2 regions of the Bacillus sp. SYZHCR11 genome follow, and region 2 is predicted to be linked to the other one. Evidence: a T-box and tRNA genes for the amino acid it is inferred to sense, from the RefSeq annotation. Region 2 holds a T-box; the other holds one or more tRNA genes.
What was found. A T-box is a leader RNA that pairs with one kind of tRNA and senses whether it is charged. The one in region 2 lies ahead of tyrS (tyrosine--tRNA ligase), so its partner is inferred to be a tRNA-Tyr.

Region 1: it has a tRNA-Tyr gene. The T-box ahead of tyrS (tyrosine--tRNA ligase) is inferred to sense a tRNA for this amino acid. The anticodon was not compared.

What each region holds. Positions count from the first base shown of each region.
Region 1 covers NZ_JBXUND010000004.1:381,294-392,096, forward strand. The annotation lists gene cdaR (CdaA regulatory protein CdaR) at 1-611, opposite strand, end outside; gene cdaA (diadenylate cyclase CdaA) at 604-1,425, opposite strand; gene rsiW (anti-sigma-W factor RsiW) at 1,592-2,218, opposite strand; gene sigW (RNA polymerase sigma factor SigW) at 2,232-2,795, opposite strand; tRNA gene AC2CGA_RS16645 (tRNA-Gln) at 3,025-3,096, opposite strand; tRNA gene AC2CGA_RS16650 (tRNA-Tyr) at 3,101-3,185, opposite strand; tRNA gene AC2CGA_RS16655 (tRNA-Thr) at 3,205-3,277, opposite strand; tRNA gene AC2CGA_RS16660 (tRNA-Val) at 3,283-3,358, opposite strand; tRNA gene AC2CGA_RS16665 (tRNA-Glu) at 3,362-3,433, opposite strand; gene AC2CGA_RS16670 (2-thiouracil desulfurase family protein) at 3,614-4,066, shown strand; gene AC2CGA_RS16675 (GNAT family N-acetyltransferase) at 4,085-4,561, shown strand; gene murQ (N-acetylmuramic acid 6-phosphate etherase) at 4,661-5,590, shown strand; gene AC2CGA_RS16685 (PTS transporter subunit EIIC) at 5,719-7,086, shown strand; gene pbp4b (penicillin binding protein PBP4B) at 7,105-8,388, shown strand; gene AC2CGA_RS16695 (glycoside hydrolase family 3 protein) at 8,435-10,348, shown strand; gene AC2CGA_RS16700 (exo-beta-N-acetylmuramidase NamZ family protein) at 10,364-10,803, shown strand, end outside.
Region 2 covers NZ_JBXUND010000003.1:93,833-104,635, reverse strand. The annotation lists gene AC2CGA_RS12345 (type 1 glutamine amidotransferase domain-containing protein) at 1-461, shown strand, start outside; gene AC2CGA_RS12340 (hypothetical protein) at 608-736, shown strand; gene AC2CGA_RS12335 (SGNH/GDSL hydrolase family protein) at 752-1,504, opposite strand; gene AC2CGA_RS12330 (hypothetical protein) at 1,683-1,928, opposite strand; partial or broken gene AC2CGA_RS12325 (hypothetical protein) at 1,976-2,026, opposite strand; gene AC2CGA_RS12320 (cation diffusion facilitator family transporter) at 2,198-3,067, opposite strand; gene AC2CGA_RS12315 (TrmB family transcriptional regulator) at 3,290-4,096, shown strand; gene AC2CGA_RS12310 (AzlC family ABC transporter permease) at 4,169-4,900, shown strand; gene AC2CGA_RS12305 (AzlD domain-containing protein) at 4,897-5,220, shown strand; gene sr7p (small protein SR7P) at 5,261-5,380, opposite strand; gene tyrS (tyrosine--tRNA ligase) at 5,500-6,765, opposite strand; T-box leader at 6,816-7,048, opposite strand; gene acsA (acetate--CoA ligase) at 7,102-8,820, opposite strand; gene AC2CGA_RS12285 (GNAT family N-acetyltransferase) at 8,979-9,611, shown strand; gene AC2CGA_RS12280 (acetoin utilization AcuB family protein) at 9,636-10,280, shown strand; gene AC2CGA_RS12275 (acetoin utilization protein AcuC) at 10,277-10,803, shown strand, end outside.

The DNA of each region.
Region 1 (10,803 bases), on a different contig from region 2:
TTCACTTCCTTTTCAATGGTCTCATTTGCATTTTCAAGGTTCACGGATGCTTTGACAAGCGAAATGTTATCAATCACATTTTTCGAACCTGTAATCTGCACGTTTTTCGGGCTGATAATCGGCTGCTGAGGGGTATATCCCTTTTTCATTTTGCTTTTATTGTAGTATTCAACTTCCACGGGAAAACTCTCAGCCGTTTTTTCCTGAATCGTAACCGTCGTGACTGATGGGTTAATGGAGATCGTCAGTCCGTCCGATACGTTTTTCGCCTTCAATTCGACCTTATGAGTCCCGGTCTTCAGCTTATTCATATCGGCGTATATCTCAAAATTCTTCGTCTGTCTCGCCTTTTTCACCGCGCTTGTCGAGCCTTTAATCGTGACATTTACCGTCTGGGGCACGCCGGTGACGACATAGTTCGCTTCATCGTAGTATGCTTTTACAGGAATATCAGTAAGCGTAGCCTCGTCAGTCGTTGATGTCGGAAAAAAGGATTCCCCCGGCTTTTTCGGAGTCGGCGCCTGGTTGTTGTTAACCGCAACGTAAAGCAGCAGCGCCAAGAGCAATGCAATGATCTTTACAGCCCAGCGGTTGTTTAAGAATTTATCCATTTTTCTTGCCCCTCCAGTACCAGCGGTTAGAAGAAGTGTCTCTGGCGTTCTTCTTAAACTCGGCTTCAAGCATTTCTTTCAGTGCTTCTTCCGTCAATTCTCTGTGAAGGTCTCCGTTTTTGGCCACACTGATGGCGCCCGTCTCTTCAGATACAATAATGGTTAAGCTGTCCGTCACTTCACTGATGCCGACAGCCGCTCTGTGACGCGTCCCCAGCTCCTTTGAAATAAACGGGCTTTCAGAAAGCGGCAGATAACAGGCAGCCGCCGCAATCTCGTTATTTTTCATAATGACCGCTCCATCATGCAGCGGTGTATTCGGGATGAAGATATTAATCAAAAGCTCCGAGCTGACCTGCGCATTAAGCGGGATGCCCGTCTCAATATAATCGCCCATTCCCGTATCGCGCTCAATGGCGATGAGTGCGCCGATGCGGCGTTTCGCCATGTAGCTGATCGATTTTGTAATCGCTTCAATTGTCTTATGCTGCGCTTCCTCCACGGGGGTTCCGCTCCTGGAAAAGAACCGGCCCCGTCCGAGCTGTTCAAGCGCCCGTCTCAGCTCAGGCTGGAATATAATGATGATCGCTAAAAATCCCCATGTTATCGCTTGGTCCATCAGCCACTGAAGCGTGCTGAGTCCCAAATATGAACTGGCCATCCGGACCAATACGATGACGACGATTCCTTTTAAAAGCTGAACCGCCTTCGTCCCGCGTATGACCATGATTAATTTATATATCACATACCAAACAAGGAGAATATCAACGGCATTGCCGAGGTATTGCAAAAATGGGATGTCCTCAAAAGCCATTTCCTCGTCCTCCAAGAATTCAGTCATTTCGTTTTTTCCGTTATGAATTGTGCTGCATGAGCAATATGTACATCATATAGCGTGCTCATTATACCACATTTTGATTTCTCAAGTGAAATGAGCCGGCGCGGCGTTGCACAAAAAAAGAGTAAAGCGATTATACGCTTTACTCATCTTCATTCGGGTCCAAAGCGCTTACGACGCCCTGTCCCGCCGATTTCAGTTCGTACCAGACCCAGTCAAACAATTGGTTAATCTCTTCAATCTGCCCGGTGACTTGTCCGGCTGAGGCCATGTATTTTTCTCCGTTGACGACGGTCACATTGCCGTCGACTTTTCCTTCAATGAACAGCTTGCCGTTTTTTACTGTGACATCGCCCTTTACGGTCTCGCCTTCAGGGACGGTGACCGTGTGATTCTGCACGACAAGGTTCGGCTGTTTGGACACACTGAAATTGTGGTCATTATGCCAGCTGTTGAAAAAACCGCCGCCCATTAAAATCACAAAAACCGCTGCGGCTGCAATCATCGGATGAGTTTTGATCCATCGTTTTACAGAAGCGCGTTTTTTCTCTTTTGGAAGATTCGCCATAACTTTGGCAGTAAAATCAGCAGGGGCCGTGACATGCGATGTGCTTCGGACGAGTGCTACGGATTTCTCCATTTCATGAAAATGCCGTTTGCAATTCCCGCATGACTGCAAATGTTGTTTTAATACGTTTTCATCTTCAGGAAGGATATCTCCATCAAGATGCTTATGCATAAGCTGCACAATCTGTTCAGGACAGCTCATTTCATCACCCCACTTAAAGATCCCTCAATTGTTTTCTAAGAGCCTCTCTGCCTCTGTGTATCCTTGTCTTGACGGTGCCGACAGGGATATTCAGAATCTCCCCGATTTCAATTAAAGAGAGTTCGTCAATATACTTTAATACAATAACCGTTCTGTACTTGTCAGGCAGCTTTAAAATCTTTTTCTGAATTGTGTCCGACAGCTCCAATGACAATACGGCGTCTTCAGGGAGAACCCCGTCCGCGGCGATCTGCGAATACATCGTCAGCCCTTCTGCTCCCGCTACTTCTGCGTCCAGATAGTAATCAGGCTTTTTCTTGCGGATGCGGTCAATGGTCAGGTTGGTCGCAATTCTGTAAAGCCACGTTGAAAACTTTCTGTTGATATCGAAACTGTCGATATTGACATACGCTCTGATAAAAGCTTCCTGCGCAATATCTTCCGCTTCGTGCACATTGCCGAGCATGCGGTAGCAAAGCTGGTAAATCTTATCTTTATAAAGGTCAACGATTTCTGCAAACGCATTTTGATCGCCTTTTTTGACTTGCTTGATTCTTTTTTTAATCAGGTTTTCCATGTTTTATCTTACCTCTGCCCTTCACCGGTCTGTATCTATACGTTGATTGTTTTAAAAGGTTTCATTTTTTTATTACATTTATTTTACCAAATTTCAGGCAGGGTGTAGATGGAAAATACAGAATATACTGCCTTAACAGCAGCTTAAAAATAGTATATCTGATGAACAATCAAAAATCGAAACAAAATGCCGATAAAAAAAGACACCTTTATGCAAAAGGTGTCTGAGACTGGGCTAGCTGGATTCGAACCAACGCATGACGGAGTCAAAGTCCGTTGCCTTACCGCTTGGCTATAGCCCAAAAATGGTGGAGGGGGGCAGATTCGAACTGCCGAACCCTGAGGGAGCGGATTTACAGTCCGCCGCGTTTAGCCACTTCGCTACCCCTCCGTATTTTTTTGGAAAACAGTGCCGGCCAGAGGACTTGAACCCCCAACCTACTGATTACAAGTCAGTTGCTCTACCAATTGAGCTAGGCCGGCAAATATGGTGGAGGATGACGGGCTCGAACCGCCGACCCTCTGCTTGTAAGGCAGATGCTCTCCCAGCTGAGCTAATCCTCCATATGACCCGTACGGGATTCGAACCCGTGTTACCGCCGTGAAAGGGCGGTGTCTTAACCGCTTGACCAACGGGCCGCTGTGTCCGCGTCGAGCTGACAAAAGTTATTATATACAGGTTGTACCCCATTTGTAAAGAGAAAAATTATTTTTTTTATTTTCAAACTTTTTTACCCGTTTTTTAACTGAAAAACTCATCCCTCCTCTCTTATTTCATTTATGATGAAAGTATCAAAATATTGAAGGGAATGGACACAGATGATCTTAGTCAGCTCTTGTCTCGGCGGTATCGAATGCAGATATAACGGCTCTCACGCCGCTTCGGAAAAAATCCGCAGACTCGTAGAAGAAAAGAAAGCTGTTATGGTCTGCCCCGAACTTTTGGGCGGCTTCACCACTCCCCGCGAACCGGCGGAAATCATCGGCGGCACGGGTGAAGACGTGCTGAACGGAGCGGCAAGAATCGTAACGGCATCAGGCGAAGACGTTACAGCTTTATATATGGACGGCGCGGAAAAAACGTTAGCATACGCAAAAGAAATAGGCGCCGCAACGGTCATCCTTAAAGAAAACAGTCCGTCCTGCGGCAGCAGCTTTATCTATGACGGCACTTTCTCAGGAAAAAAAATACTCGGAGACGGCATCACTTCCGCTCTTTTAAAACGGGCAGGCTACCGTGTTCTATCAGAAGATGAATTGGATCAATTATAAAAAAGGAGAGTAGATATCATGGATGTAGCCCTGTCCTTTTATAAACCGGAGCATGCAGACGGGCTGAACGGGTTTGTGCTGAGTGAAGAAGATAAAAAGTTCACAGCTCTGCCGATAGATGTCCTGCCGCAGGCGCTTGTCATCCGGGATCGCTACCCGACAGTCATTTTAAAAGAAGACCGCCCCGTCGGTTTTTTTATTTTACATACCTCAAAAGAAACCATTGCTCCGTATTCGAACAATGTGTCTGCCATTTTGCTGAGTGCGCTGTCATTACATGCGCCGCATCAGGGAAAAGGTTATGCCAAACAAGCGATGCTGCAGCTCCCCGCTTTTGTTGCAAATTACTTTCCTTGGTGTGATGAAATCGTGCTTGCTGTAAACCATCGCAATCAACGTGCAAAGAACCTGTACCGGTCTTCCGGTTTTATTGACAAAGGGCGGCGCAGGATCGGCCCGATCGGTGAACAGCACATTCTGCATCATTTTTTGTGAAAGCGCTTGATTATTCATCTCATCCTTGCCGATTTTTCTTGAAACATCTATTCAGAAGCCCATATACTTCAAGTATTAACGACTTGGGAGGGTACAATCATGACAGACCGGCTTAACATTCACAGATTGACCACAGAAACCAGAAATCCGCAGACCGCTTCAATCCATCAGGCAGACACAATGGAAATTCTCCGCATCATTAACGAAGAGGATTTCAAAGTGGCTGAAGCCGTTCAGCAGGTGCTGCCCGATATTCAGATTGCCGTTCAATTCGCCCATCAGTCCTTACGGCGAAACGGCAGGCTGATTTATGCGGGAGCGGGGACAAGCGGCAGACTCGGTGTACTGGATGCGGTTGAATGCCCGCCTACATACAGCGTAAGTCCCGACACCGTCATCGGTCTGATGGCCGGAGGGGCAGACGCCTTTTTGCAAGCGGCTGAAGGTATAGAAGACAGCGAGGAAACCGGCGCTCTCGATCTCAAAACGATCGGGCTTACCGCAGAAGACACCGTGATCGCCATCGCGGCAAGCGGGCGCACGCCGTATGCGGCCGGTGCGCTGAAATATGCAAAAACAATCGGCGCCAAAACCGTCGCGCTCACATGCAATAAGAACTCCTTGATCAGCACCTTTGCCGATCACAGCATCGAAGTCATTGTCGGCCCCGAAGTGATTACAGGGTCAACACGAATGAAAGCCGCGACGGCACATAAAATGATTCTGAACATGATTTCCACGGCCGTGATGATTAAAAGCGGCAAAGTGTACGAAAATTTAATGGTGGACGTTCATGTCAGCAACGAAAAATTGAAAGAACGCGCAATCGGCATTATCCAAAGCATCACGGGCGTTCCGTACGACAAGGCAAAAGAAACGCTTGAGGCCGCAGGCAGCCATGTCAAAACGGCAATCGTCATGCTGAAGACGAATTCGGACGAAACACACGCGAAGGCACTGCTCAAAGAATCAGAAGGATTCATTGATAAAGCCATTGAACAGCACGTTTCAAGAGAAAAAGAACGCTGATCGTTCTTTGGTGAAAAATATTGTGCTTTTACGAGCCCGCGCCGTTTTCATGTTCGGCGCAGGCGCTTTTAGGACGCGTTTCAGGCATAGCTCCCCGGGAAAAATCGTACGGAAAAAGGAGGATCTCCATGAGCAAAGAGGCATTTTATCAGTCACTGGCCAAAGATATCCTGGACAATTGCGGCGGTTCATCGAATATTTCAGGCTTTACCCACTGTATGACACGCCTGAGGATTACACCTTTAGATCGGGACAAAACGGATATTGAGGCGCTGAAACGGCTTGACGGGGTAATAGGCGTCGTCGAAGCCGAAACACTGCAGATCATTCTCGGCACGGGTGTCGTCAATCATGTCGCCGACGCTTTCGCAAAACTTATGCCATCCGGAAAAAACATTGATTTAAAAGAAGCCGCCTCACGGAAAAAAGCCGATCTCAACAGAAAAAACACCACACCCATCAAATTGTTTCTGAGAAAAATATCAAGCATCTTCATTCCCCTTATTCCCGCACTCATTGCATCAGGTTTAATCACCGGTATTACGAAAGCCGTCATTCAGGCCGGCTGGCTCCCGAAAGAATCCCAAATCGCACTTATTTTAACGGTTATCGGTTCAGGCTTGTTCGCTTACCTCGGCGTCCTTGTCGGCATCAATGCGGCGAAGGAATTCGGCGGGACACCCGCGTTGGGCGGCCTTGCGGGCATATTGATCCTTAACCCTGAGATCGCCAATATCAGTTTGTTCGGAGAGAATCTGCTCCCTGGCAGGGGAGGATTAATCGGCGTTCTTTTCGCGGCGGTTTTTATCGCTTATACCGAACGGTTTATCAGAAAGCACGTCCATCAATCCATCGACATTATCGTCACGCCTACATTGTCTTTACTTATCACCGGGCTGGTGACATATGTCGTTTTTATCCCTGCAGGCGGTTTTATTTCTGATCTGATTACATCAGGTTTATTGTCGCTGCTGAATATCGGGGGAGTGCTCTCAGGGTTTGTACTGGGAGCCGCCTTCCTGCCTCTTGTCGTCACCGGCCTGCATCAGGGCTTGACTCCCGTACATTTGGAATTAATCCGATCAATCGGAGATGACCCGCTTCTTCCGATTCTCGCGATGGGAGGCGCGGGTCAAGTAGGCGCGGCCTTCGCCATCTTTATGAAAACAAAAAAAGCCTCATTAAAAAGAGCGATCGGCGGCGGACTTCCATCCGGTCTGCTCGGAATCGGGGAGCCGCTTATCTTCGGCGTCACGCTCCCGCTCGGCCGGCCGTTTTTGACGGCGTGTTTAGGAGCGGGTATAGGCGGCGCCTTTCAAGCCCATTTTCAAGTGGCGACTTTTTCAATCGGTGTCTCCGGCCTTCCGCTCTCGTTTCTCGTACAGCCGGCTCAAATCGTTATGTATATCATCGGTCTCTTCATCTCTTACGCGGCGGGCTTTGTCTTCACTTATGCGTTCGGATTTAAGGATGACATGGCTGCTGAATTTGAATAAACCGGGAGGGATCAGAATATGAAAACACTGACAGCCGCCATACTCACAATGGTCATCAGCCTCTCTTTTCTGCCGCAGCACAAAGCCGAAGCCCAATCCAAATTATACGACGCAGCAAAGCTCAGAAAGGTTGATCAAATGATTGAAAAAGACATCGCAGCAGGATTCCCCGGAGCCGTCCTCGTCGTCGTAAAGGACGGACGGGTGATCAAAAAGAAAGCATACGGCTACAGCAAAAAATATGATGGGAACACCCTTTTATCTCGTCCGAAAAAAATGAAAACATCAACCATGTTTGATTTAGCTTCCAATACAAAAATGTACGCGGCCAATTTTGCACTACAGCGACTCGTCAGCCAGGGAAAGCTTGATGTGTATCAAAAAGTCTCGGCTTACCTTCCTGATTTCAAAGACAGAAAAAGCGATCCGATTCAAGAAAAAGACCGCATACGCGTCATCGATGTGCTCCAGCATCAATCCGGTCTGCCGGCAAGCTTTTATTTCTATCAGCCGGACACCGCAGGCCCTTTATATTCACAAGAACGGGATAAAACGATCCGTTTTCTCACCCAAATCCCGCTTGAATACAAGCCGGGAACAAAACACGTATACAGCGATATCGGTTACATGATTCTCGGCTGCATCATTGAAAACATAACCGGAAAAACCCTTGATACCTATGCGGAACAAGAACTGTACAAACCGCTGAAACTGACGCACACACTGTTCAATCCGCTGCAAAAAGGTTTCAAAGAAAAAGCATTCGCAGCTACTGAACGTTTAGGCAACACACGTGACGGAGTCATCCATTTCCCTCACATCAGGACGTATACGCTGCAGGGGGAAGTTCACGATGAAAAAGCATTTTACTCAATGGGAGGGGTGTCCGGTCACGCCGGGCTGTTTTCCAGAGCTGATGATATGGCCGTCCTTCTTCAAGTCATGCTGAACAGAGGCAGTTATAAACACGTTTCTCTCTTCAATAAAAGAACGGCCGATTTGTTCACAACGGCGGCATCCTCTGATCCGACTTTCGCTCTCGGCTGGCGGAAAAACGGCAGCCCGGATATGGAGTGGATGTTCGGACCTTATGCAAGCAGGCAGGCATACGGCCATACGGGATGGACCGGCACCATCACGATTATTGATCCCGCTTATAAGCTGGGGATCGCACTTTTGACCAATAAAAAGCATTCCCCCGTCGTCAGCCCCGGTGAAAACCCGAATGTTTTTGAAGGGGATCTTTTCCCGACCGGAAGCTACGGCAGCGTCATAAAAGCGATTTATGAAGCCATTGAATGACAACCCATGTCTTTTGTCCAAACTATGACGGCAGGAGGGCACCATCATGAAACTTTTCATCTCAGCTGTATTACTGTTGTTCATTGTATTCGGCACGCATCATGCATCAACAAAACCGGACATTCCGTCACAGGCGGAACAAGCGGTATCCCGTATGACATTAGATGAAAAATTAGGGCAGATGCTCATGCCTGATTTTCGAAATTGGCAAAAAAAGGGGCAGTCATCACCTGAGGCTCTTACCCAAATGAATGACGAAGTCGCAAGGCTTATTCAAAAGTACCGGTTCGGCGGCGTTATCTTATTTGCAGAAAATGTAAAAAATACTGAGCAAACGGTACGCCTGACAGATGCCTTTCAAAAGGCGAGCCCTGACATTCCGCTATTATTAAGCATTGATCAGGAGGGCGGCATCGTAACTAGACTTGGTGAGGGCACTCATTTCCCAGGCAATATGGCGCTCGGGGCCGCTAGGAAAACAGCCTATGCGTCCCAGACCGGCGCCATTATCGGGAAAGAACTGAAAGCACTGGGCATTAATACGAATTTCGCTCCCGTTCTCGATATCAATAATAATCCCGGAAACCCTGTCATCGGCGTCAGGTCGTTCAGTTCAGACCGTGATCTGACAGCTTCACTCGGCCTTGCCTCAATGAAGGCTCAGCAAAAGCAGAATGTCGCTGCCGCCGTCAAACATTTCCCGGGACACGGCGACACGGATGTCGACAGCCACTACGGTCTTCCGCTTGTCACCCACAATCAAGAAAGGCTGCGTCAGATTGAACTTTATCCGTTCCGGCAGGCCATTCAGGCCGGAGCTGATATGATCATGACAGCCCATGTGCAATTTCCCGCTTTTGACGATACAACCTATAAAAGCAAGCTGGACGGTTCAGACATCCTCGTACCCGCCACACTCTCGAAAAAAGTGATGACTCATCTTCTCCGTAAGGAAATGGGATTTAACGGCGTCATCGTTACGGATGCATTAAATATGAAAGCCATTGCCGATCATTTCGGTCAGGAAGAGGCGGTCGTCATGGCAGTAAAAGCAGGAGTCGATATTGCCCTGATGCCGGCCCAAGTGACATCGCTGCAAACGGAAAACCGCTTTGCCCGGGTTCATTCCGCGTTAAAAAAGGCGGTACAAAAAGGGGATATTCCGCTGCAGCAAATTAACAAATCAGCGGAACGCATCATTTCCCTGAAAATAAAACGAGGGATATATCCCGCACCGAAAGAGACAAATCTGAAAAAGAAGATTGCAAAAGCAAAGAAAACCGTCGGCAGCAAAAATCACCTGAAAGCTGAAAAACAAATCGCGGAAAGATCCGTCACCGTCTTACAAAACAAAAACCGCACGCTCCCATTCAAACCGAAAAAGAACAGCCGCGTTCTCATTGCCGCTCCTTATGAAGATCAAACAGCGGCAATGGAACAAACCATTCGGCAGCTCATCAAGAAGAAAAAAATCCGGCCGGTAACCATCAGTAAAATGAACTTCGCCGAGCGCACATTTCATGATGAACACAAAAAGCTGGTATCCGACGCGGATTACGTGATTACAGGCTCCTATGTCGTAAAAAATGACCCTGTCGTAAACGACGGCGTGATTGACGATTCCGTCACAGATCCCGGCAAGTGGACGACCGCATTTCCGCGGGCCGTCATGAAAGCCGCACAATCGAACCAAAAACCCTTTGTGCTGATGAGCCTGCGTAATCCTTACGACGCCGCGAATTTTGAAGAAGCTGAAGCCCTTATCGCAGTCTACGGCTTTAGAGGATATACAGACGGACAATTCCTCCAGCCAAACATTCCGGCAGGCATTGAAGCGATATTCGGAGAGACAACACCGCAAGGCAGGCTGCCCGCTGACATTCCTTCCGTCACGCATCCGGGAACGACACTGTATCCTTATGGTTTCGGTATCAATCTGAAGACCGGAAAACCGCTTTAAACAGGAGGGCTGATTATGAAAACACATACGGCTGCACTTCTCGCCGGACTTGTCGTCATCAGTGCTATGTCGGCAGTCTCGGCGGCTTCTGACAGAAACCTTCATACCGCCAAGAAACCAAGCATCCAAACAGGCATCGACCGCCTGCTGAAAGATTATAAACAGGAACTGAAGGGAAAAAGAGTCGGGCTGATCACCAACCCGACCGGTGTGAACGCATCATTGAAAAGCAGCGTTGACGTGCTGTATGAGGCGCCAGACATCCGCCTGACGGCATTATTCGGACCGGAGCACGGTGTCCGCGGCGATGCTCAGGCCGGAGATAAAGTCACATCCTATATAGACGAAAAAACAGGGCTTCCCGTCTACAGCCTATACGGGGAGACGAGGAAACCGACACCTGACATGCTGAAAGATACAGATGTGCTGATTTTCGATATTCAGGATGTCGGAAC
Region 2 (10,803 bases):
AATATACAAGCCCGGCGGAAGCATTTAAAGAAGCGGGCCACAGTGTGGTGACAATAGATTTAGAAGCAGGGAAAGAAGTGACGGGCAAGCACGGTGAGAAAGTAAAGATCGATCAAGCGATCTCAGACGCAGACCCCAAGGAATTCGATGCGTTATTGATTCCCGGAGGCTTTTCACCGGATCTTCTGCGCGGAGATGACCGCCCGGGTGAATTCACTAAATCATTCGTGGAAAATCAGAAACCCGTTTTCGCGATCTGCCACGGCCCGCAGCTGCTGATTGATACCGACCTTCTTAAAGGAAAAGATATCACGGGATTCCGCAGCATCCGCAAAGACTTAATCAATGCCGGCGCACATTATAAAGATGAAGAAGTCGTCGTGAGCCATAACATCGTAACGAGCAGAACGCCTGACGATTTGGAAGCCTTTAATCGTGAATCATTGAACCTGCTGAAATAAGCGAATAAAAATGCACAGACCCGTTCAGTCTGTGCATTTTTTTATGGATTGATAAAGAAACACCAATAGTTAGACCTATTCTCTTCCCCATCCATAATAAGTAAAATAAAGAGTGGGTTTTTCAACACTCGACGGGAGGTTCACTGATGTGGATGATCATTTTGCTGCTGATCATTTTAATCGGTTTTACCGGTAATATCATTTCGCTTTTGAGAGCGCAAAAACACGCATCTCAAAGAATAATTGAGCTTTTAGAAAAGCAAGGCCGAAAATAATCTGTTAGCGTTGTGTTACCCGTAATAGTAATAATAATTCCGGCAGATTTCCTGAAATATGATTTGATGCCCTTTCTCGTTCGGATGAAGACCTTCTGACATGCACATGCTGCGGAAAGCGGGATTATACGGGTCGATGAGGTCTGTATCAAACAGGTCGGCATACGGTACAGAGAGGATTGTGCAGGCTTCTTTTTGGGCTTTCACATAGTCAGCCAGCTTCAGGCCCAGTTTATTTTTATCAGTATCACGGCGGACGATTTTTCCTTTTGATATTTTTGCTTGTCTCGTTGGGGTCACCACAATGATGCTCGCGCCTTTATTTCCGCTTCGCAGCTGCTGAATCACTTGACAGAAGCCTCCGTAAAATGTGGTGATATCCTTTTCATCTGTGCCGATGGGAATGTGGTTGCACCAATCATCATCTGTTCCCTGGACAATGATGACATCATGTCCCTTTGTTTTAAGCGCTTGCTGATAAATGTTATCGCTTCCGTGGTTGCTCATATTAACGCCGCTGACAGACAGATTGGTTATTTCAGCGTCTGTCCGGTCTTTCAGAATGTCACCAAAGCCGTATTCCGCGCGCAGCCCCCGGGCGACGCTGTCACCTAAGATCGCGATTTTTGAAGCCTTCCGCAGCCTGCTTATGCTGATGAAGTCAATGCTGATATGCCCGCTGTCCGTGATATGCAAAAGCTTGCTGCTTATGTTTTGCGAAGAGACTGTCTTTCCTTCAGAGTTATAAAATTCCTCATTCAGCTTCATTCGGCGTCATCCCTTCCTTTTTATCCTCCGGCATCTTTTTTGACATAAAAAACGGACACGAACAAACAGCGCCATGTTGTCAGTTCAGTGTCCGCAGATGATGATACCGGATCTTTTATGCAGTTCTCTTGCCATTATAGCAGATCTCCATTACTTGTAATAGAGTCTGCTTCAGCATTTAAAACAGCGCTTGCGGGTACGTTTTTGATGTGACCGTCTGCTGCGGGAACGGTGTGTCCGGCGATGCGTCCGTCTTCTGCTGCGGGAACGGTGTGTCCGGTGATGCGTCCGTCTTCTGCTGCGGGAACGGTGTGTCCGGTGATGGGTCCGTCTTCTGCTGCGGGAGCGGTGTGTCCGGTGATGACTCCGTCTTCTGCTGCGGGAACGGTGTGTCCGTTTTCTGCTGCGGGAACGGCGCGAACATTTTTTGGAAACCGGTTCTTGGTATAAATACTCCCCTAAACCTTCTCTTTCCGCAACGGCAACTCCATGTTCAATTTCTTTAACAGAAATAGCGTTCAATTCTGTTCACCTCCCTTTTTCTTTACAACATAACGTATGAAATGTACCCCTCACGTGTATAAGCTTCTCTCTCATATGAGCGAGAAATAGTCATTTATACAACAAAAAGACCCGTGGAAACGGGCCTTTTGCAGGCATTTTGCAGGGAACAAACGCAAACTTAAGATCGATTTATTTCTTCCTCTCGCTCTCCGGCTCGGGGTGAATCATTACCTGTGCTTGTTTGAATTCATTCGTAATAGCTCTTTCAATGCGGTCACACAGGTCGTGCACGTCTTTAATCGCCACGTGAGAGGCTACGACCAAGTGAAAATCAATATACTCCTGCGGGCCGGAGCGTCTTGTACGAAAATCGTGAATTTCAATAAATTCCTGTTGAAATGTTTCGATAATCTTTAAAATTGTTTTTTCTTCCTCTTCCGACAAACGGGTATCAATCAGCGGCGGGAATGCTTCTTTCATTAACTTAAACGCTTCATATATGATATACACCGCCAGCACCATACCTATAATAGGATCAAGTATGTACCACTCCGTTAAGGTAACGACCAAAAGGCTTGCCGCTACGCCTAATGATGTGTACACGTCAGTCAGTAAATGCAGGGCATTCGATTTCATTGCCACGGAATTAACCTTTTCGGCTTCTCTTTTTACGAACTTCGAAACGATCAAATTAATGAGAGCCCCCGCAAGCATCACAACGATTCCCAATACGGGCAGATGAACCGGAGCCGGGTTGACCAGTTTTTGAACGCATTCATATATCATCCAAATCCCTGCCGCAAAAATCAGCATCGTCTCGATGGTCCCCGACAGATTCTCGACTTTTCCATGACCGTACGGATGCCCTGTATCAGCCGGCTTTTTTGAAATCCTGACGGAGATAAAGGCGATGAAGGCGGCGATCAAATCTAAAAAAGAATGAATGGCTTCCGAAAGTATCGCGACAGATCCGGTTATTATCCCCACCACTATTTTGAGCATGACGACCAGGGAATTACTTATAACCGATAAAAAAGCGATTTTAGAGGTGTTTTCCACCGTGATCCTCCTCTTTTTGACTTCTTGTATTTATCGTATCAAACGGCATTCGTGTGGGTCTACGGCAACGTTTTTCACAAAAGCCATACATGTAACTCACTATAAACTAAGTTGGAAAGCGACAAAACAGGCGAACCTTTCTTTCAGCACTCAAGTCCCATTGACAAGATATAACCGCTTACATTATAGTAGTTTCATGAATAACCACTACGGAGGATGTTTATGGACGATGTTCTGAAAGAATTACAGAAGTTTGGATTTTCTCAATATGAATGTAAAGCATATATCGGCTTGTTGAAACACTCGCCTGTTACCGGATATGAAATCAGCAAAAGGTCAGGCGTCCCCCGCTCAATGATCTATGAGGTATTGGGGAAATTAGTTGATAAAGGCGCTGTCCATATTGTGCCGTCTGATCCGGTTACATATGCCCCGCTGGCCGGAAAGGAATTAATCGACCGGCTCCGGCACGATTTCGAGAGCTCATTCGGCTACCTTGAGGAAAAGTTATTGGCGCTGGAAAGCGAGCAGGAGATGAATGTCATCCGCCGCATCAGCACAAATGATCATGTCATCAATGAGATGAAGGAAATGATTGAAAAAGCCGAGGAAGAGTTGTGGCTGTCTGTCTGGGAACAGCAGATTCCCTTTATTCAAGAAGCCGCTAATAAACGCGCCGCCGAACAATTGCCCGTCTTTTCGATTGTGTTCGGCCCTCCGGAAGTGAAGCTCGGAAATACGACAAATCATAATATGTCTCCTGAAGTGGCGGAGAAACGGATGGGCGGAAGATTAACGATAGCTGCCCGAGATAATAAAGAAGTCTTAATCGCCAATTTTTCTCCGCAGACGAATGCCTGGGCCATTAAATCAGAAGACCCCGCTCTCGTTCTCGTGGCCATGGAATATATGAGGCACGATCTGATGTTCGCAGAGCTTGTGAAAGAAGTCGGAGCTGAAAAAGTTGAAGGCCTGATGAAACAAAACCATTCGTTATTTCATGTCGTCACCGGAAATCGGTTCATATAAATGTGAACCGTATTTTCTTTGATTTTTTCATTAGTCGTTATCATTATAATCTCTATGAAAGGAGTATAAAAAATGATTAACACAGAAGTGCAAAAAACCGCCGTTTCCCGGGAAATGAACGATACGTTTTTACAGGGGGTGCGGGATTGTGTGCCTACGCTGCTGGGCTATATGAGCATCGGTTTTGCTTTCGGCATCGTCGGGGTTGCCTCTCATCTAAGCATTCTTGAAATCTGTTTGTTATCCTTGTGTGTCTATGCCGGCGCCGCCCAATTTATTATTTGCTCGCTCCTTGTTTCCGGGAGTCCGATTTCCGCCATTATTTTAACGACGTTTATCGTCAATCTGCGTCACCTTCTGCTGAGCCTGACCATCGCGCCGTATTTCACGAAATACTCTCTGGCGAAAAATATCGGCTTCGGGGCTCTGCTTACTGACGAATCTTTCGGAGTAGCGGTGAACAAAGCGGCTCAGAACGGCAGGTTATACGATAAGTGGATGAACGGCCTCAATATAACCGCTTACATGTGCTGGGTTATTTCCTGCGTGATGGGCGGGCTTCTCGGACAATGGATATCTGATCCTTACGCTCTCGGCCTGGACTTTGCTTTGCCCGCTATGTTTGCGGCGCTGCTTGTGCTGCAATTGCAGTCGTCCGCTTCGGAAAAGCTGAAGCACAGCCTCTCCTTAATTCTCTATATGATCATTTTTATGGTCTTGTTATCGTATTTCGTCCCGTCACACATCGCGGTCATCGTCTCAACCGTGATTGTGGCAACGATCGGGGTGGTGACGGACAAATGAGCATCAGCACACAAATGATCTGGATTATACTCGGCTGCATGATTGTTACACTTGTGCCGCGCATTGTTCCGTTTATATTTGTCCGGAACATTCAGATGCCTGAATTGGCTTTAAAATGGCTCTCCTTTATTCCGCTTTGCATTTTGACGGCTCTGGTAACGGAAAGCATGATTGTGAAAACAAACAGCGCTTTGACCTTTGATTGGAAAGCAATGATCGTTCTCATTCCGACATTGCTTTGCGCGATGCTGACAAAAAGCTTATCCATCACGGTCATCACGGGAGTCGTGCTGATGGCCGCCGTCAGGCTGATATGGTGACAATCAAAAGCCTCCATTCCATAGAATGGAGGCTTTACCTTTATGATGTCGGATTTTCTTCTTCCGTCTCTGATTCCTCGGCTTCGGCGTTTATGCTTTGCTGCTGTTCCCAATGATCCCGCTGCAATCTTTCTTTGGCGATGGTAAACATGAAATTCACGGCGCAGCACCCCTTCCCTGTTTTGCTTATACTATGTACTGTACTCATTTCCCCGTGCAGTATTCACAAAACATAAAAAAGCAGCCTGCCGCATGGAGCGGCCGGACTGCTTTTTATTTTCAGTACGTGATCAGGAAGTATTTTTTCTTTCCGCGGCGCAGTACGGTAAATTGATCTTCAATGCGGTCTTCCGCAGTCAGAAGATGCCCGATGTCCGTCCGGCGCTCGCCGTTAATGTAAACAGCTCCGTTTTGAATGTCTTCGCGGGCCTGCCGTTTTGAAGGCGACAATTTAGATTCCACTAGCACGTCTACTAAAGACAGTTCTTCAGAGCGGTCTTTTTCAAACGAAGGTACATCTTTAAATCCTACCTTGACGTCTTGAGCGGAAAGCTCTTTAATATTGCCGCTGAACAGCGCCTGGGAGATATGAACGGCCTGCTCAAGCGCTTCACGGCCGTGTACAAGAACCGTCACCTCTTCAGCGAGACGTTTCTGCGCTTCTCTTTTCTCAGGAGCTGTCTCCGTTTTTTCAGCATAAGCTTCAATTTCCTCTTTTGACAAGAAAGTAAAGTATTTTAAGTATTTGACGACGTCGCGGTCATCAGTATTGATCCAGAACTGGTAGAATTCGTACGGCGATGTTTTTTCTTTATCAAGCCAAATGGCGCCGCCTTCCGTTTTGCCGAATTTCGTGCCGTCAGCTTTTGTGACGAGCGGAATGGTAAGACCGAAAGCTTTCGCCCCTTCTTCTTCTGATTTTCTGATCAGTTCAAGACCGGCCGTGATGTTGCCCCACTGGTCACTGCCTCCGATTTGGAGTTTGCAGTTCTTTTCTCTGTACAGATTCAGAAAATCGTAGGATTGCAGGATCATGTAGCTGAATTCCGTGTAAGAAATTCCGGTTTCAATTCTTGAGCTTACAGTATCTTTCGCAAGCATGTAGTTAATTCCGAAGTTCTTTCCGACGTCACGGAGAAATTCAATGATGCTCAGCTTTCCGATCCAATCAAAGTTGTTCGCTATGACAGCGGGGTTTTCTCCTGCCTCGAAATCTAAAAATCGGGAAAGCTGATTTTTAATTTTTTGCGACCATTCGACAACGATATCCTGAGTATTTAACGTACGCTCCGCTTTTTTGCCGCTCGGATCGCCGATCAGTCCCGTCGCGCCGCCTACAAGCGCAATCGGATGGTGGCCTGCAAGCTGGAAACGGCGCAGTGTCAATATCGGCAGAAGGTGTCCGATGTGCAGGCTGTCAGCCGTCGGGTCAAACCCTGAGTATAAACGGATTTTTTCTTCGCTCAGCTGTTTATTCAGTCCTTCTTCATCCGTCATTTGCTGGATTAAGCCGCGGAATGATAAATCCTCTAATAAGTTAGTCATTTTGTCTGCTCCTTTGTTTATGAAAATAAAAAACGCCCCTTCGTTTAAAACGAAGGGACGATATAATCGCGGTACCACCCTACTAATAAAAACATAAAAAAGCTTTTATCACTCTTTTTGATAACGGACCGTGTCCGTTCTTTCACTACTGAAAGCCTTGGAATAGCTTTGTTCGCAAAAGCGGTTCATGAGTGTATTCGGCATATCTTATGTGCTGATTTTCACCGGCCATCAGCTCTCTGGAACAATCAGATATCCTACTTGTCTCAATCAAAACCTTTTCTTATGAAGCTTACTCATTTTTAACATAAATAAAATACGATGTCAACGCCGTCTTTAATCTTCCATTGTTGACAGGTCGCCTGCCGGCAGGTTCAGCTCCCATGCCTTCAGCACACGTCTCATGATTTTTCCGCTCCGTGTTTTCGGAAGTTTATCTTTGAATTCAATTTCCCGCGGTGCGGCATGCGCGGCAAGCCCCTGTTTTACAAAGAGGCGAATGTCCTCCTTCAGCTGATCAGATGGCTCATGCCCTTCTCTGAGCGCGATAAACGCTTTAATAATTTCTCCCCGGACAGGGTCCGGCTTTCCGATGACGCCGGCTTCGGCAATCGCCGGATGTTCAACAAGTTTGCTTTCGACTTCAAACGGGCCGACGCGCTCGCCGGATGTCATGATGACATCATCGACTCTGCCTTGGAACCAAAAATAACCGTCTTCATCCATATAAGCAGAATCTCCGGAAACATACCAGCCGCCCGGCATAAAATAAGAATCATATTTCTCTTTGTTGTTCCAAATGGAATCCATCATCGACGGCCAGCCCTTTTTAATGGCGAGATTTCCCATTCGGTACGGCGGAAGCTCATTTCCCTGATTGTCAACGATCGCCGCTTCCACTCCCGGAATCGGTTTCCCCATTGAGCCCGGCTTGATCTCCATGCAAGGATAATTGCAGATGAGCTGTCCGCCCGTTTCTGTCATCCACCACGTGTCGTGGATGCGCTTGCCGAATACTTTATGTCCCCACTTGATGACCTCGGGGTTCAAAGGTTCTCCGACACTCAGGACGTGACGAAGTGAAGTAAGGTCAAATTTGGATGCCATTTCATCTCCGGCGCCCATAAGCATTCTGAAAGCCGTCGGAGCGCTGTACCAGACGCTGACACCAAGCTTCTCAATCGTGCCGTACCAGTTTTCCGGACTGAATCTGCCGCCGACGATCACATTCGCCGCTCCGTTCAGCCACGGCGCAAATATCCCGTACACCGTCCCGGTCACCCAGCCCGGGTCCGCAGTGCACCAATAAATATCGTCTTCTTTAAGATCAAGCACCCACTTGCCGGTCTGGTATTGCTGAATCATGGCTTCATGAACGTGGAGCACACCTTTTGGCGTTCCGGTAGATCCTGATGTGTAGTGAAGCAGGTAGCCGTCTCTTCTGTCCATCCATTCAATATCAAGTCTCGTGCTTTCTCCCTCAGCCGCTTTATCATAATGAATGATTTTATCTCCCGCTTCTTTGCTGCCGCCGACAATGAAAATATGCTCGAGGTCGGGCAGGCTGTCCGCCGGAATCCGTTCGGCCAGTTCAGGTGTCGTCACGACAACCTTTGCCTGGCTGTTCAACAGGCGGTCTTTGACGGCGCCTTCCATAAACGCTTCAAATAAAGGGCCGGCGATCGCACCGATTTTAATTGCGCCGAGCATGATAAAGTACAGCTCCGGCGAACGCGGCATGAAAATAAAAACGCGGTCCCCTTTTTCCACGTTTCCATACCGTCTCAGTACATTTCCCGCCCGGTTCGATTCCTCCATCATTTCTTTAAATGTGTATTTTTCATTCCGATTTGCGTCCTTGTAATACAGCGCTACTTTGTTTTTTCGAAATGATTCGGCATGACGGTCAATTGCTTCGTACGCCGCATTCAGCTTCCCCGTCTGATGCCAGGAAAACTCCGCTTCGACCTCTTTCCAATCGAAGCTGCGGTACGTTTCCTCATAATTTCGCAGATGATAATTCCCCTTTTCCGCCGGCAACGCTTTCAAATTCATGCAACATCCCCCTTTGCTTATCTATAGACTAATTATAGTAGATGTTCACAGTTTTCTCAATTTTTAAAATATAAATTACAACACTATTGAAAACGCTTTATATTTTGTTATGCTTAAGAGAGATGTGTTTTTATTAAGAACCGACAGGCGGTGAATCAGTGAAACATCATAAAACGTACCATTCTTCATCAATTCAGACAGCAGCCGGCCCTCTATTGGTAGAAGGGCCCGTTCCTCCAAAGGACCTAGCACAGTATGAGTTTCATGAAGGCCTGACAGCCTTTCGCCTTCCTCATGAACAGCACAAAGCGTTAATCGAGATCGCCGGGCTTCCTGAAGGTCGGATCATTATCGCCAGGGACGGACAGACGATTATCGGCTATGTGACGTATTTATATCCTGATCCGCTTGAACGGTGGTCTGACGGCAATATGGAAGATCTCCTTGAGCTCGGGGCGATCGAGGTCGCTCCCGGCTACAGGGGCTGTTCTGTCGGAAAAACGTTGCTGACAGTCAGCATGATGGATGAACAGATGGAACGCTACATCATCATGACGACGGAATATTACTGGCATTGGGATTTAAAAGGAATGAAAAAAGATGTGTGGGAATACAGAAAGATCATGGAAAAGATGATGAATGCCGGGGGTCTTGTCTGGTTTGCAACGGATGAACCGGAAATCAGCTCTCATCCGGCCAATTGTCTGATGGCCCGCATCGGCAGGCACGTCAGTCAGGAGTCAATTGAACAGTTCGACAGGCTTCGTTTTTATCAGCGGTTTATGTATTGACTGACATACAAAGGGGATAAAAAGATGATTGCAGAACAAATCATGAAACGGGACGTCATCACCGTCTCAAAACACGACTCCGTTGAAACAGCCGTCCGTAAAATGAAGGTATATCATATCCGCCATCTCCCTGTCATCAACGACGAGCTGCATGTCATCGGTATTGTCACAGACAGAGACATTAAACAGGCCGGCCCCGGCAGCTTCGAACAAAAGGAACGCGGCGCGTTTCTGACAAACAAAGTGGAGACCATTATGAAGCGGAATGTCATCTGCGCCCATCCGCTTGATTTTGTGGAAGAAATATCCGCTTCCTTTTATGAGCACGGCATCGGCTGTCTGCCGATTACGGTAAATCATAAGCTGACGGGCATTTTAACGAAAACCGACGTGCTACGGACTTTCGTCAGCCTGACAGGCGCGGCCCAGCCGGGATCACAGGTGGAAATCCTGGTGACGGATATGACAAAAAGCCTTGCTGATCTCAGCTGCATGTGCCGTGATCTTCAGCTGCAAATCCTGAGTGTGCTCGTCTATCCCCATGATTCCGCCGGGTCGAACATTCTCGTCTTCCGGGTGAAGACGATGAATCCGCTCCCTTTTATCCGTGCCGTTCATGAAGCCGGATACAATGTCTTATGGCCGAAACATTTGAGGGATCAGCCATGAGAGACAGCGTTTTTGTTTACTCGCCTTCTTATCAGACGTATCAATTTCATCAGGATCATCCGTTCAATCAGCAGCGCGTGCTTTTAACATACGATCTGCTTCAGGCGGCGGACGCGTTTGACGATGGAGACATCGTCACACCGCGCACGGCCACTAAAGAAGAGCTGGCTCTCGTTCATACGGAGGATTATATACAGGCGGTGGAACTTGCGGGTGCGGGCCGGCTCCCTGCCGCAGAAGGAGAAAGCTACGGTCTCGGAACGGAAGACACCCCCGTTTTTGCCGGCATGCATGAAGCTGCGTCGCTTCTGGTGGGCGGCACCTTAACAGCGGCAGATTATGTCATGACGGGACAAGCCAGGCATGCCTGCAATTTAGGAGGAGGCCTTCACCACGGCTTCCGCGGCAGGGCGTCAGGCTTTTGTATCTATAATGACAGCGCCGTGGCCATCCAATACATCCAGAAGAACTACGGGGCAAAAGTGTTATACATTGATACAGACGCCCACCACGGCGACGGCGT